Rhodopseudomonas boonkerdii: one gene and its partner. The protein of the gene in region 2 binds, or shares a complex with, the protein of the main gene of each other region. Links are inferred from orthologs where the notes say so. Each region holds a gene or a part of one and is shown on either strand. Other genes may lie near its edges.

Region 1 (10,437 bases), 930 kb from region 2 along the record:
CTTGCCGGTGCGCGCGATTTCGGCGCGGCCCTTGGCCTTGTGCGTACCGGCCTGGCGCTTGGCCAGCTGCCAGTTGACGCAGCGCTGGATCAGATCGGCGCGGACGTCGAGGCCGAAAATGGCTTCCGACAGCTCGACAGAACCGGCGTCCTTGCCCTCAAGCGTGGTGACGTTCAGCTTCATCTCACGCTCCTTCCTGCTCGGCGGCAGGTGCTTCAGCAGCGCCCTCACCGGCCAGCTTGAACTTGCCGGGCTTCGGCGCGTCCTTCGGCAGTTCCTTCTTGACGGCGTCGCGCACCGAGATCCAGCCGCCCTTGGCGCCGGGAACGGCACCCTCGACGAGGATCAGGCCACGCTCCACGTCGGTCGAAACGACGCGCAGGTTCAGCGTGGTGATACGATCGACACCCATGTGGCCGGGCATCTTCTTGTTCTTGAAGGTCTTGCCCGGGTCCTGACGGCCACCGGTCGAACCGATCGAACGGTGCGACACCGACACGCCGTGCGTGGCGCGCAAACCGCCGAAGTTCCAGCGCTTCATACCGCCGGCGAACCCCTTACCGACCGAGGTGCCGGTGACGTCGACGAACTGGCCGGCGACGAAGTGGTCGGCCTGGATCTCGGCGCCGACCGGGAGCAGCGCGTCCTCGGACACGCGGAACTCGGCGACCTTGCGCTTCGGTTCGACCTTGGCAGCGGCGAACTGGCCGCGCTCGGCCTTGGGCATATAGACGGTCTTACGCGAGCCCGAACCGAGCTGCAGAGCGACATAGCCGTTCTTCTCGGTGGTGCGATGACCCAGCACCTGGCAATTGCCAAGCTTCAGAACGGTCACGGGGATATGCTCGCCGGCCTCTGTAAAGACCCGCGTCATTCCGACCTTCTGTGCGATCACTCCGGAGCGCATCGGCGTGCTTCCTGTTCTTTCTGTCCGTTTGACCGGACGGGACTAAAAAATCTTAGAGCTTGATTTCGACGTCGACACCGGCGGCCAGGTCGAGCTTCATCAAAGCATCGACGGTCTGCGGGGTCGGATCGACGATATCGAGAAGGCGCTTGTGGGTGCGCATCTCGAACTGTTCGCGGCTCTTCTTGTCGACGTGCGGCGAACGGTTGACCGTGAACTTCTCGATGCGCGTGGGCAGCGGGATCGGTCCGCGGACCTGCGCACCCGTGCGCTTCGCAGTGCTCACGATCTCGCGGGTCGACGCATCGAGGATGCGATGGTCGAACGCCTTGAGTCGAATGCGGATATTCTGGCCGTTCATTGCCGTGTGTCTTTCTCTGAAAGCGAATGGTCGGTAGCGAGCAGCGAGTAGCGATCGCCGCTACTCACCACGTCCTGTTCGCGTCCTTACTCGATGATGCTAGCGACGACGCCTGCACCGACGGTGCGGCCGCCTTCGCGGATGGCGAAGCGCAGCTTCTCTTCCATCGCGATCGGCACGATCAGGTGCACTTCCATGGCGATGTTGTCGCCCGGCATCACCATCTCGGTGCCTTCCGGCAGATGCACCACACCGGTCACGTCGGTGGTGCGGAAGTAGAACTGCGGACGATAGTTGGTGAAGAACGGCGTGTGACGGCCACCCTCTTCCTTCGTCAGAATGTAGGCCTCGGCCTTGAACTTGGTGTGCGGCTTCACCGAACCCGGCTTGCACAGCACCTGGCCGCGCTCCACGTCTTCACGCTTGGTGCCGCGCAGCAGCGCGCCGATGTTGTCGCCCGCCTGGCCCTGATCGAGCAGCTTGCGGAACATTTCCACGCCCGTGACCGTGGTCTTCTGCGTCGCCTTCAGGCCGACGATCTCGATTTCCTCGCCCACCTTGACGATGCCGCGTTCGACACGGCCGGTCACCACGGTGCCGCGGCCCGAGATCGAGAACACGTCTTCCACCGGCATCAGGAACGGCTGGTCCACCGGACGCTCCGGCTGCGGGATGTAGGCGTCGACGTTCTTCATCAGCTCGAGGATCGCGTCGTGGCCGAGCGCCTTGTTCGAGTCTTCGAGCGCGGCCAGCGCCGAACCCTTGACGATCGGAATGTCGTCGCCCGGGAAGTCGTACTTCGACAGCAGTTCGCGGACTTCCATTTCCACGAGCTCGAGCAGTTCCGGATCGTCGACCATGTCGCACTTGTTCAGGAACACCACCAGCGCCGGCACGCCGACCTGGCGGGCCAGCAGGATGTGCTCGCGGGTCTGCGGCATCGGGCCGTCGGCCGCCGACACCACCAGGATCGCGCCGTCCATCTGCGCCGCGCCCGTGATCATGTTCTTCACATAGTCCGCGTGGCCGGGGCAGTCGACGTGGGCGTAGTGGCGGTTCGCGGTCTCGTATTCCACATGCGCCGTCGAAATGGTGATGCCGCGCGCCTTCTCTTCCGGCGCCTTGTCGATCTGGTCGTAAGCGGTGAACGACGCACCGCCCGTCTCCGCGAGCACCTTCGTGATCGCTGCCGTCAACGACGTCTTGCCGTGGTCAACGTGACCGATCGTCCCGATGTTGCAGTGCGGTTTCGTACGTTCAAATTTTGCTTTGGCCATGATTCTCTCCTTTGGGTCGTCAGCTTGCGCCTACGACGATCAGGCAAACTTCTTCTGGACTTCGGCCGACACGTTTGCCGGCGCTTCAGCGTAGTGATCGAATGACATCGAGAACGTTGCACGACCCTGGCTCATGGAGCGCAGCGTGTTCACGTAACCGAACATGTTCATGAGCGGCACCATCGCGTTGATGACGTTGGCGTTGCCGCGCATGTCCTGGCCCTGGATCTGGCCACGGCGGGAATTCAGATCGCCGATGACCGAACCGGTGTAGTCTTCCGGCGTCACGCATTCGACCTTCATGATCGGCTCGAGCAGAACGGACTTGCCCTTCTGCAGAGCGTCACGGAGAGCCGCACGCGATGCGATTTCGAACGCCAGCGCCGACGAGTCGACGTCGTGGTAAGCGCCGTCCACCAGCTGGACGTGAACGTCGACCACGGGGAAGCCCGCGACCACGCCCGACGACATCACGCTGTTGAGGCCCTTTTCGACGCCCGGGATGTATTCCTTCGGAACCGCACCACCGACGATCTTCGACTCGAATACGAAACCCGAACCCGGCTCGCCCGGCTCGACCACGAACTTGACGCGGGCGAACTGGCCGGTACCACCGGTCTGCTTCTTGTGGGTGTAGTCGACTTCGGCGCGCTTCGTGATCTTCTCACGGAACGCCACCTGCGGAGCGCCGATGTTGGCATCGACCTTGTAGGTACGCTTCAGGATGTCGACCTTGATGTCGAGATGGAGTTCGCCCATGCCCTTCAGGATGGTCTGGCCGGACTCGTGGTCGGTCGACACGCGGAACGACGGATCTTCCGCAGCGAGCTTGGCGAGAGCCACGCCCAGCTTTTCCTGGTCGGCCTTCGACTTCGGCTCGATGGCGATTTCGATCACCGGCTCCGGAAATTCCATGCGCTCGAGGATGACCGGGTTTTCCGGATCGCACAGCGTGTCACCGGTACGGGCTTCCTTGAGGCCGGCCAGCGCGACGATGTCGCCGGCATAGGCTTCCTTGATGTCTTCACGGTTGTTCGCATGCATCAGCAGCATGCGGCCGATACGCTCTTTCTTCTCACGGGTCGAGTTCACGACGCCGGTGCCCGACTGCAGAACACCCGAATAGATGCGGCAGAAGGTGATGGTGCCGACGAACGGGTCGTCCATGATCTTGAACGCGAGCAGAGCCAGCGGCTCCTTGTCGTCAGCCTTGCGGACGACCTCGTTGCCATCTTCGTCCTGGCCCTTGATGGCCGGAACGTCGAGCGGCGACGGCAGATAATCGACGACGGCGTCGAGCAGCGGCTGTACGCCCTTGTTCTTGAAGGCCGAGCCGCAGAGCACGGGATAGAAAGCGCCGGTCAGCACGGCCTTGCGGAGCAGACGCTTGAGCGTCGCTTCATCCGGCTCGTTGCCGTCGAGGTAAGCTGCCATGGCGTCGTCATCGAGCTCGACGGCGGCTTCCAGCATCTTCTCGCGATATTCCTTGGCCTTCTCGACCATGTCTTCCGGAATATCGACATAGTCGAACTTCGCACCGAGGGATTCATCGTTCCAGACGATGCCCTTCATGGTGACGAGATCGACGAGGCCCTTGAAGTTGTTCTCGGCGCCGATCGGCAGCTGGATCGCAACCGGCTTCGCACCGAGACGATCAATGATGTCCTGCAGGCACTTGTAGAAGTCAGCGCCGGTCTTATCCATCTTGTTGGCGAAGACGATCCGCGGAACCTTGTACTTGTCGCCCTGGCGCCAGACGGTTTCGGTCTGCGGCTCGACGCCCTGGTTGGAGTCGAGAACGCACACGGCGCCGTCGAGCACGCGCAGCGAACGCTCGACTTCGATGGTGAAGTCGACGTGGCCGGGGGTGTCGATGATATTCAGGCGCTTGCCGTTCCAATAGGCGGTGGTCGCAGCCGAGGTGATCGTGATGCCACGCTCCTGCTCCTGCTCCATCCAGTCCATCGTCGCGGCACCTTCGTGCACTTCGCCGATCTTGTGGCTCTTGCCGGTGTAATAGAGGATGCGCTCGGTCGTCGTGGTCTTGCCAGCGTCGATGTGCGCCATGATACCGAAATTACGGTAGTCCTCGATGGCATTTTGGCGGGGCATGTGCGTGTCCTTCAGCTGTCCGTTCGAGACGCCGTTACCAGCGATAGTGCGAGAACGCGCGGTTGGCTTCCGCCATCTTGTGCACGTCTTCACGCTTCTTCACGGCGTTGCCGCGGTTGTTGGAGGCGTCGAGCAGCTCTGCAGAGAGACGCTCGGTCATGGTCTTTTCGTTGCGGGCGCGCGCGGCGGTGATCAGCCAGCGAATGCCGAGCGCCTGACGACGCACGCTACGCACTTCGACCGGCACCTGATAGGTCGCACCACCCACGCGGCGCGAACGCACTTCGATGGTCGGCATGACGTTTTCGAGCGCCTGCTCGAACACGGTGAGCGGCCCCTGCTTGGTCTTGGCCTCGATGATATCGAAGGCACCGTAGACGATCTGTTCGGCGGCAGACTTCTTGCCGTCATACATGATCGAATTCATGAACTTGGTCACGATGATGTTCCCGAACTTCGGATCCGGGTTCACAACGCGCTTTTCAGCGGAATGGCGACGAGACATCGATAAACCCCGACTTACTTCGGACGCTTCGCGCCGTACTTCGAACGACGCTGCTTACGGTTCTTGACGCCCTGGGTATCCAGCACGCCGCGGAGAATGTGGTAGCGAACGCCCGGCAAGTCCTTGACGCGGCCGCCGCGGATCATGACCACCGAGTGCTCCTGGAGGTTATGACCTTCACCCGGGATGTAACCGATGACTTCGAAGCCATTGGTCAGACGCACCTTTGCGACCTTACGAAGCGCCGAGTTCGGCTTCTTCGGGGTCGTGGTGTAGACGCGCGTGCAAACGCCGCGCTTCTGCGGCGACTGCTGCAGCGCCGGCACCTTCTTGCGCGCCTTCTGAATGACCCGCGGATTTGCGATCAGCTGGTTGATCGTCGGCATGTCAGCCTTCACCCTCTATTCGCGCGAAGCCTCATGGCTTCGCAAAAATTGTTCGGAGCTTCCCGCTCCATCGGTCTCGCATCACGCGAAAGAACTTCACGCAAAACGAAATAACGCCAACCATTCATCGCTGAATGGAAAGCGCTAACGCCGCAGAGGACCACGATGGTGACGTCAGGCTGTCGCCCTCGGTCGATATCGAGATCATGCACTGAATTCGATCTCTCGAGATGATCTCAAGAGACCAAACGTCGTATCGGCATTGCCTAGATTTTAGCGACAGCGTCTGAGCGTCTGGGTCGAGGTTGGTGCCCGAAGCGACCGAGAAGGCTCTCCGGGTGATCCGTACCGACACTGGCGAAGCTCACCGCCTGTCGTTAAGTGGCCGGGTTGTATCCGCAGGGGATAGGCAAGTCAACACCTATCCGCGTGCAAAATACGCTTGTGGCGCAGGGTTTTTAGCATGCGAAGCCCCTAGAAAACACGAGGAATCCGCAAGAATTCAACGCCATCCACCACGCAGTTCGCGATGTCGGAAACTGCAGTTTGATGACGCCTGGATGGAAGTCTGATGAGAATCCGGGACCGTCACACGGGCGATTCCGGCCCACTGCTCCCGATTCTAGGGTATCAGGCGGCCAGAATCGGGAGAATCGCCGTTCAGGGTATTGCCGAGTCGTTAAGGCATGCGGGCAATGACCTTGATCTCGAAATCGAAACCCGCGAGCCAGTTCACGCCCACCGCCGTCCAGTTCGGATAAGGGTGGTCCGGGAAGATCTCCGCACGGATGGCGTTCACCGTCCCGAACTGGGCCTCCGGATCGGTATGGAAGGTCGTGACGTCGACGATGTCGTCCAAACCGGCTCCAGCCGCCTTCAGAACGTTCCCGAGGTTATCGAAGGCCAACTGGACCTGCTTGGCGAAATCCGGTTCCGGGGAGCCGTCCGCCCTGCTCCCGACCTGGCCGGAGACGAAAAGAAGATCCCCGGAGCGGATCGCTGCGGAATAGCGGTTGATCTCGTAAAGGGCCTGCCGGCCGGCGGGGAAAATTGCATCGCGTTTGGTCATGATGTCTCTCCGGTTCCCAATCGGCGCTTGAGTTGATATACGCGCCGTATGAGAATATCTGAAAGCATACGGCCCGTATGTCAATATGACATACGCGACGTATGTAATTTGGAGAACATCCGTGTCGACGGGCAAGCGCGCGCAAATGGTGGAGGAAACCCGGGGCAAGCTGATCCAGGCCGCCCGCAAGGCCTTCGCGATCAAAGGCTATGCGGCAGCCTCGATGGACGACCTCACCAGGGACGCCGGCCTGACGCGCGGCGCGCTCTATCACAACTTTGGTGACAAAAAGGGACTTCTGCAGGCGGTCATCGACCAGATCGATGCCGAGATGCTGGCGCGGATGCGGGAGACGTCAAGTCAGGCGGCAACGCCCTGGCTCGCATTCCTCACCGAAGGGATCGCCTATATCGAGATGGCGCTCGAGCCGGAAATCCAGCGCATCATGCTGCTGGACGGCCCCGCAGTGCTCGGCGATCCCTCGCAATGGCCTAACCAGACGGCGTGCCTGCGCACGACGACGCAGGCGATCGAGCAGCTGATCGCGGATGGTGTCGTGAAGGACGTGGATGCGGAGGCCGCGGCTCGGCTGATCAATGGCGCCGCGCTGAACGCCGCGCTGTGGGTAGCGGCGGCGAAAGAGCCCGCCGCGGTGCTGCCGAAGGCGGTAACGGCGTTCCGGGAATTGGCGTCGGGATTGTTGCGGACGGAGAGCTGATACAGCCCCGTCTGTCATCCCCGCCCAGCACGCCGAAGGCGCACGCGGAGCGGGGATCCAGTCAACGCAATCGGCACAGCTTGATTACTAAAGCCAGTATTTACTGGATCGCCCGGTCAAGCCGGGCGACGACAAAACGAGAAGACGCCGACTATTCCTCGTCGTCTTCATCCTCCTCGTCGTCGTCTTCATCCTCATGCTCGTCGGCGGTGTGACGCCCCTGATTGTCCCACAGCTCGCGATAGGTGCCGCCGAGCGCCAGCAGCTGGGCATGCGAGCCGCGCTCGATCACCCTGCCCCCGCTGATGACGATGATCTCGTCCATATCGACGACCGAGGTCAGCCGGTGGGTCGAGGAGATCATGGTGCGGCCTTCGGCGAGCTTGAACAGAGTGGCGTTCAATGCCGCTTCCGTCGTCTGGTCGAGCGCCGATGTCGCCTCGTCGAGCAGCAGCACCGACGGATTGCGCACGATGGCTCGCGCGATAGCGATGCGCTGGCGCTGGCCACCGGACAGCGTGTCGCCGCGCTCGCCGACCTGGGTGTCGTACTTGTCCGGCAGCGTCATGATGTAGCGATGGATTTCGGCCTTCTTGGCCGCCTCTACCACCTCCTCGTCCGTAGCGCCCTCCTTGCCGAGCCGGATGTTCTCGCGGATCGACATGTTGAACAGCATGTTCTCCTGGAACACGACGGCCATGTGGCTGCGCAGGGACTCGCGCGTCACCTTGCGGATGTCGACGCCGTCGATGGTCACCTTGCCCTCGTCGGGCATATAGAGCCGCAGAATCAGATTCAGCAGCGTGCTCTTGCCCGAGCCGGACGGGCCGACGATGGCGATCTTCTTGCCGACATCAAGCTTCAGGCTGAGATTGTCGAGCACCGGCGCGCGGCTGTTCTCGTACTGGAAGGTGACGCGGTCGAAAGCGATGTCGTGCACGACACGGGGCAGCTCCGGCGCATTCGGCTTGTCCGCGCCTCGGGTCGGCTCGTCCAGCATCTCGTTCATATGACGCACCGCAGCCGCGGTCTGGATCGAGACCGGGATGAAGTGCATCACATGGGCGATGTTGTAGGACACCTCCCAGAACGCGCTCTCGAATGTGACGAAGGTGCCGACGGTGATCTGCCCCTTGGTGGCGAGATAGGCGCCGATCGCCAGCACCACGAGATGCAACAGCAGCACGGAGACGGTGACCGAGCGCTCCACCATGGTGGAGAGAAAGGTCGCCGCTGCGATCTTCTTGCTGGTATCGTCGTTGCGCAGCCGGAACCAGCCCATGGTGCGGCGCTGCAGGCTGAAGGCCTTGATCACCGCCTGCGCGGCGATGTTTTCCTGGATGGTGCCCAGGATCGACGCTTCGCTCTGCTTCTGCTCGTAATTGGCCTGCACCGCCTTTGGCGTGAGAATGCGGGGGCCGATCAGCGTGATCGGAAAGATCAGCAGCGCGACCATTGCGAGCTGCCAGTTCAGATAGATCATCAGCAGGATGCCGGCGATCAGTTCCAGGAACGGCAACAACGCGCTGTTGGCAAATGTCTTGATGCAGGTCTCATAGGACGCCATGTCGACGGAGAAGCGCGACAGCGTTTCGCCGCGCTTGGTCCGCGCAAAATAAGCCGATGGCAGTTCCTGCACATGGCCAAACAGACGCTCGCGCGCGCTCGCGATGATCGAGGCCGCGAGCCGCGCATCCCAGCGCTCGTACCAGATCGCCACGATCGACGTGACGACGCCGGCCACGGCCAGGACCGAGAGGATTTTGATCAGCGCCTCGAAATCTTCCTCGCCGAGCGCATCGTCGATGAGGAATTTGAGGCTGAGCGGCATGATGACGTTGAACAACGTCTCGACGAGAACGCCGAAGCCAACGAAGGCCAGCATCTTGCGCCGGTTGGCGAGAAACGGCCGTGTAAACGCGTAGACCGTGCCGAAGGCGCCCGCGGCCTCGCGCGCGGTGAAGACGACGAGCTCCTCGTCGTCATCATCATCGTCCTCGTCTTCATCCTCGTCGTCATCGACGGGCCTGGCCTTGGCGCCCTTGTCAGTAACGAGCTTTTCCGGCGCCGGCGGCTTCGTGCTCGGCACCGCTGCAGCGGCTGCGCCGACTGGCAGCGCAAACTTCTCGTCGAGCGGATCGGTGGCGTCGTCGGATGGGGGCTTCTGAGGAGGCTTCGACGCCATGAACCGGACCAATGCTGGGGCCCGACAAGGGCCGAAAGAATCATGCCGTGGCGTCTTACAGCCACCGCATGAAGTCTATGCGATCAGGATTGGTTCCGCAAAAGACGATCAATCGTAGGGCGGATTAGCCGAAAGCGTAATCCGCCGGCCTATTGCGTGGGGCGAAGAATGGCGGATTACGGCTACGCCTCATCCGCCCTACGCCTCAGTCCTCCTCCGCCTCGACCTTGTCGAAGAAGGAATAACGCAGGCTGTCCGCGTCGGCGTACCAGTGGCCGGGCCCCTTCCCCGCCGCCAGCGTCGCTTCCCACACGGCTTCGGTGCAGTCGCGACGATGCATGGAGAGATCGAAGCCGTTGCCGAAGAACAGCTCCGACCACTCCCACCAGGTGCCGAGCTTCTTGACGCCGCGCAGGAGGTCGTAGCGGTCGATCACCGCCGGCGCCATGTCTGACGTCACCGAACCGAAAATCAGACCGGTCTTGATGACGCGGTTGAGCTCCCCGATCGCAGTCACGATCTGCTTGTCCGCGACGTGGCAGAGGCTGGTCTCGAATACGAAATCGAACTGCTCGTCCTTGAACGGCAGGTCGGTGATGGAGCCGAGCTTGTTGAATTTCAACAGTGCCTTCGGCGTCTTGGCGTGGATCGCTTTGTTGTTCTCGACGCCCCAGGCATCGATCCCCCTGGCGCGCAGCGCGCCGACCAGCTCGCCCGACGCCGAGCCCGCGACCAGCAACTTGTAGCCCTTGGCGCGGCCCCAGACGATCTTGATGAGGTTCATCAGATAGGCGGGGTCGGTGAACTGGCTCCAAACCTCGCTGTAGGGCCCGACGCCGCGATAGTTCTTGAAATAATCGTTATCGATCTTGTCGGGGGCAACGATGCCGTTCACGCCACGCGCACGCCGCAGCTTC
Region 2 (5,265 bases):
CTGGCCCTGGAAACCGCCTGAAGGCTGGTGAACCATGACGCGGGCGTTGGGCAGCGCGAAGCGCATGTCCTTCTCGCCGGCGGCCAGCAGCAGCGACCCCATCGACGCAGCCTGACCGGTGCACAGCGTGGAGACCGGCGGGCGGATGAACTGCATCGTATCATAAATCGCCAGGCCCGACGTCACCACGCCACCCGGCGAATTGATGTACATCGAGATTTCCTTCTTCGGATTTTCCGCTTCCAGGAACAGCAGCTGCGCGACGATCAGCGTCGACATGCCGTCTTCCACCGGACCGGTCACGAAGATGATGCGCTCCTTCAGCAGGCGCGAGAAGATGTCGTATGCCCGCTCGCCCCGGTTGGTCTGCTCGACCACCATCGGAACGAGGTTCATATAGGTTTCGATCGGATCGCGCATGAAGCACCCAGAGGTTCGGAGGAGACAAGCGGCGGGAATGCGCGAATGTCCCGTGATGCAGGAAAGTCAGACAAGAGCCCACAGATATGAGCCAATCGGGCAACAACAAGACCAGAGGCCAGATCGTCGCCCTCCCCCTCAGTTCAAGCCGATTCTGGCGGCCATCGCAAAGCGATGGAGCACGGCCGCGGCTTGATTCGGACGGTATCCTTAATGAGAAAACGCCGGCTGAAGGGACCAGCCGGCGTTCCGATTAGAAGGTTCTAAAGAGCCCCCCCGCCCTCATCCTGAGGAGCGCGCCTACCGCGCGCGTCTCGAAGGATGGCCGGACGCTCGGAGCTCCGACATCTCATGGTTCGAGACGGCGCGTCGCGCCTCCTCACCATGAGGGACAGAGAAGGCTCAGGCCGCCTTCTCGTCCTCGTCCTTGTACAGATCTTCCTTGGACACCTTCTTCTCGGTGACCTTGGCGAGTTCGAGGATGAAGTCGACGACCTTGTCCTCGTAGATCGGTGCGCGCAGCTGAGCGAGCGCCTGCGGGTTGTTGCGGTAGAAGTCCCAGACTTCCTTCTCGCGGCCCGGCATGGAGCGGGCACGCTCGATCACGGCGCGGCTGATTTCGTCATCGGTAACGGAAATCTTGTTCTTCTCGCCGATCTCGGAGAGCACGAGACCGAGACGCACGCGGCGGTCGGCGATCTTGCGATACTCTTCCTGGGCAGCTTCTTCCGTCGTGTTCTCGTCGGCAAAAGTCTTGCCCGAGGACGCCATCTCCTGCTGGATCGAATTCCACATCAGCTTGAACTCCTCGTCGATCAGCGACGGCGGAGCATCGAACTTGTGGGTCTCGTCGAGACGATCGAGCAGATGACGCTTTACGCGCTGGCGGGTCGCGCCGGCGAATTCGGCAACCAGACGCTCGCGCGCAGCTTCCTTCAGCTTGTCGAGCGATTCGAGGCCAAGCGACTTGGCGAACTCGTCGTCGATCACGGTATCGACGGGCGCTTCCACCTTGGTAGCGGTGGTTTCGAATTCCGCAGCCTTACCGGCTAGCGTCTCGCTGGCGTAATTGGTCGGGAACGTCACCTTGAGCGTCCGGGTCTCGCCCTTGGCGATTCCGATCAGCTGATCCTCGAAGCCGGGAATGAAGGTGTTGGAGCCGATCTGGACCGGAATGTCCTCGCCGGTGCCGCCTTCGAAAGCGGTTCCGTCGATGGTGCCCTTGAAGTTCACGACCACGCGGTCGCCGGACTCGGCCTTCGCGCCGTCAGCCTTTTCGTTAAACGAGCGATTGGCGTCGGCGACGCGCTTGATCGACTCGTCCACGTCGGCATCGCTGACCTCAGCGACCGGCTTCTCGACTTCGAAGCTCTTGAAGTCGGCGAGCTCGATCGGCGGCACGATCTCGACGGCCACCGAGTATTTCAGGTCGGCCTTGCCGGAGAGGATGTCTTCCACTTCCTTCTCTTCGGTCGGCATGGTGATCTTCGGCTCGGTGGCGAGCTTGAGATTACGCTCGGTGAAGATCTGGGTGTTGGTGGTGCGGATCAGTTCGTCCACGGTCTCGGCGGCAACCGAGCGGCCATAGAGGCGCTTCAGATGGCCGGCCGGAACCTTGCCCGGACGGAAGCCGTTGAGCTTGACCTTGCCCTTCAGGTCCTCGAGGCGCGCATCGACCTTGGCTTCGATGTCGGCAGCCGGAACGCTGATCTGGAATTCGCGCTTCAATCCGTCGGAGACGGTCTCATTCACCTGCATGGCGTCAATCTTCTTCCCGCTTCGTCCGGCCATCGGCCGAACAGTGTCAAATTGGTCCGACGCGCGACCGGAAAGCCTGCGCCGATGGTAGTGCCGATCCGCCTTCGCGGAGGCAAACCCCTCGCGGATGCGAATCCGGAAATCATCATGGTCAAACGCCGTTTGCGCTTGTTGGTGCGGGCAGAGGGACTCGAACCCCCACAACTTTCGTCACTGGAACCTAAATCCAGCGCGTCTACCAATTCCGCCATGCCCGCAGAAAACATCATGTCCGGCCGCGATGTCGCGAGCGGCGGGCTTATAACACGCAGACGACAATTCGCAGCAAAAAAATGGGCCGGCGGGAGGCCACTTGCCGCACCGGCCGCAACTGGACTTTCGCGCCGGGAAATGGTCGGAATTTCCGCATGACGAACAGCCCTCTTGCCCTCACCCGTCGCACCTTGCTGGCAGGCGCCGGCAGCGCCCTGCTCGCCCCGCTGCTGCCGCAAACGACTTTCGCCCAGGCAGTTACCGCTCTGGAATTGCAGGCGAAATCCGGCCCGCTGATCGTTCGTCCCGGAACCAGCTCCGAGGCAGGAACCCTGCACAGCGCCCAGAAGGGACCCTTGCGGTTCAATCGCGGCGACGAGATCGACGTTCAGATCGTCAATCAGCTCCCCGGCCCCATTGTGCTCAACTGCCGCGGCATCAATGCCGTTTCGGGCATCGCGCCGCTGCTTGACCGCAAGCCGATCGGCACCGGCGCCCGGGATGCGTTCAAGCTGACGATGCGCAGCGCCGGCACGTCCTATGTGGATATGCGGCTGCTGGGTGACGGGGCGCCATTGCCGTCGCAAGTCCGCAGCATGGTGGTGCAGGAGACAGATCCGCTCGAGGTCGATCGCGACGAAGTGCTGCTGATCGAGGATTTCCGCATCGCGCCGGACGGCAAGCTGCTGGCGCCGGGCGTCGATCCCAAGGACGCGGCGGTGATGTTTCTGGCCAACCGCAAGGCGGTCCACGACATTCCGGTCAAGACCAATGAACGGCTCAGGCTCCGTCTCATCAATGGCTGCCAACGATCTGTCATTGCTATAAAATTTGAAGACCAGGACGTTCGCGTGATGGCCATCGACGGCCAGCCTGCGGAACCGTTCCCGGCGCGCAACAACCAGGTCGTGCTGGCGCCCGGCACCCGCATCGATGTCTTCCTCGACACCGTCAAAGCCGCCGGAACCGTCACGGCGATCCTACTCCACGACGGCAAGGACATCCGCCGCATCGGCCAGCTGGTGACGCTGAAGGATCCGCCGCTGCGCGCCGCGCCGCTCGCAGCCGCTCCCGCGCTGCCGGCCAACGACCTGCCGGCCCAGATCGACCTCAAGAGCGCGACGCGCGCCGACCTTGCCATCGGCACATCCGATACCGGTTGGCTCAGGCCGCTCGACCTCGGCCCATCCACGGCACCGGCCTTCAAGGCCAGGTCCGGACGCCCGGTGGTTCTCACTCTGGCTAACAAGGCGGCTGGTCCCGTCATCCTGCAGATGCACGGCCACCACTTCCGGCTGCTCGACAGGCTCGACGATGGCTGGAAACCGTTCTGGCTCGACACGCTGGCCCTCGACCCCGGCCAGACCCAGCGCATCGCCTTCACCGCCCGCAATCCCGGCCGCTGGTTGATCGAATCCTTCGTCGCCGAATGGGCGGCTCCGCGCCTTGTACGCTGGTACGAGGTCGGCTGAGCTCAGTAGGGAATCCCAAGCCGGTCATAAAGCCGCCGGAACACCGCCGGCATCACCTCCGGCAGATCTTCCGCGATCAGCCCCGGCCCGGCCTCGCTGCCGGCCTCGCCATGCATCCAGACGCCGATGCAGGCCGCCTCGAAGGCCGGCACGCCCTGCGCCAGAAACGCGCCGATCAGCCCCGCCAGGACGTCCCCGGAACCGGCCGTCGCCAACCATGGCGGTGCATTGGAGGCGATGGCGGCACGGCCATCGGGGGACGAGACCACCGTATCCGCCCCTTTCAGGACGACCACCGCACCTGATCGATTGGCCGCGAGCGTTACACGTTCAAGCTTCGATTGAATCTCAGGTTCTTCATTCAAGGAGCTGAATATTCTCGAGAATTCGCCTTCATGCGGCGTCAGAACGACCTCAGATTCAGGCTCAGCCTTGATCATGTCGAACAGCCGATCCGGCGCATCGGCAAAACTGGTCAGCGCATCCGCGTCGAGCACCAGCCGTCGTTTGGCCGCCAGACCTGCCGCAACGAGGCCACGCGTCTTCGCGCCAATCCCCGCGCCCGGTCCGATAATGCAGGCATTCACCTTCCCCCTGATCAGGGGAGCGAACTCCTCCGCCGTATCGACCGGCCGCACCATGACCGCGGTCAGCGCCGCCGCATTGACGGCCAGCGCATCGCGTGGCGACGCCACCGTAACGAGCCCTGCTCCGCCCCGCAGCGCCGCCCGCGCGGAGAGCCGCGCTGCGCCCGTCGCGGCGATGTCGCCGGAGACGACCACCGCGTGCCCCTTGGTGAACTTGTGTCCGTCGACGCGCGGCAACGGAAACGCGCTCTCCCAGAGGTCCGGGTTGTTTTCGGCCGCCTTCGGCCCGATCCGGTCGAGAACACCGTCGTCGATGCCGATGTCGATCACCCGCAGCTTGCCGCAATAGCTGCGACCGGGCAGCAGCAGGTGACCGGGCTTCGGACGGAAAAAGGTCACGGTCTCGGTCGCCAGAACGGCGGCACCCATGACAGCGCCGGAATTGCCGTTGATCCCGCTCGGCAGATCGACCGCCAGCACGGGGACACCCGACGCATTGATCGCATCGATCATGATCTTGGGATCGCCCTTCACCGGACGATCGAGCCCGGCGCCGAACAGCGCATCGATAATCAGCGCGGGTGATCCGATCAGCGAGGGATCGCAGGGCAGCACCTCGCCTTTCCACCCTTTCGCCGCGAGCGCAGCGTCGCCCTTCAACGTCGCGCGATCGCAGAGCAGGACCACCGACACGTCCCGTCCCTGCGCCGCCAGCTCCGCCGCCGCGACAAACCCGTCGCCGCCATTGTTGCCGCGACCGGCAACCACCAGGATCG

Evidence for each region.
Region 1: the proteins of tig (region 2) and rpsG are in contact, whole or in part, in a crystal structure (PDB 3GTY), measured with the Thermotoga maritima proteins. The link is inferred for Rhodopseudomonas boonkerdii from one-to-one orthologs. Residues at the interface, in WP_004081061.1 of Thermotoga maritima: Glu122, Val124, Val129, Leu130, Tyr133, Glu188, Gly259, Ile262, Tyr263, Glu266, Ser270, Glu273, Gln274, Glu277, Arg308, Gln311, Ile312, Ser315, Tyr316, Glu325, Arg329, Arg336, Leu363, Phe366, Trp367, Arg373, Leu377, Arg381, Leu384, Glu387; in WP_004081843.1 of Thermotoga maritima: Lys34, Lys52, Lys55, Glu59, Arg62, Gln63, Glu66, Asn67, Lys69, Val71, Arg95, Ala109, Lys110, Lys111, Gly112, Arg113, Pro114, Glu117, Glu121, Ile124, Ala125, Tyr127, Asn128, Asn129, Thr130, Gly131, Lys135, Asp139, Arg142, Met143.

Annotation. Positions count from the first base shown.
Region 1 is NZ_CP036537.1:3,677,766-3,688,202, forward strand. Bases 3,428-6,301 are described here. They hold rpsG (30S ribosomal protein S7), read right to left. Parts: upstream 5,163-6,301; coding sequence 4,692-5,162; downstream 3,428-4,691. Other genes in these bases: fusA (elongation factor G), read right to left, coding at 3,428-4,657; rpsL (30S ribosomal protein S12), read right to left, coding at 5,177-5,548; E0H22_RS16955 (RidA family protein), read right to left, coding at 6,228-6,301. In the rest of the region: rplD (50S ribosomal protein L4), read right to left, coding at 1-183; rplC (50S ribosomal protein L3), read right to left, coding at 185-907; rpsJ (30S ribosomal protein S10), read right to left, coding at 960-1,268; tuf (elongation factor Tu), read right to left, coding at 1,355-2,545; more of fusA, read right to left, coding at 2,585-3,427; more of E0H22_RS16955, read right to left, coding at 6,302-6,617; E0H22_RS16960 (TetR/AcrR family transcriptional regulator), read left to right, coding at 6,763-7,335; E0H22_RS16965 (ABC transporter ATP-binding protein), read right to left, coding at 7,487-9,520; E0H22_RS16970 (FAD-dependent oxidoreductase), read right to left, coding at 9,726-10,437.
Region 2 is NZ_CP036537.1:2,749,287-2,754,551, reverse strand. The notes cover bases 1-2,961. They hold tig (trigger factor), read right to left. Parts: upstream 2,179-2,961; coding sequence 823-2,178; downstream 1-822. Other genes in these bases: E0H22_RS12750 (multicopper oxidase family protein), read left to right, coding at 2,586-2,961; E0H22_RS12765 (ATP-dependent Clp protease proteolytic subunit), read right to left, coding at 1-420. Also shown: more of E0H22_RS12750, read left to right, coding at 2,962-3,902; E0H22_RS12745 (NAD(P)H-hydrate dehydratase), read right to left, coding at 3,905-5,265. UniProt on the Bacillus subtilis protein: Involved in protein export. Acts as a chaperone by maintaining the newly synthesized protein in an open conformation. Functions as a peptidyl-prolyl cis-trans isomerase.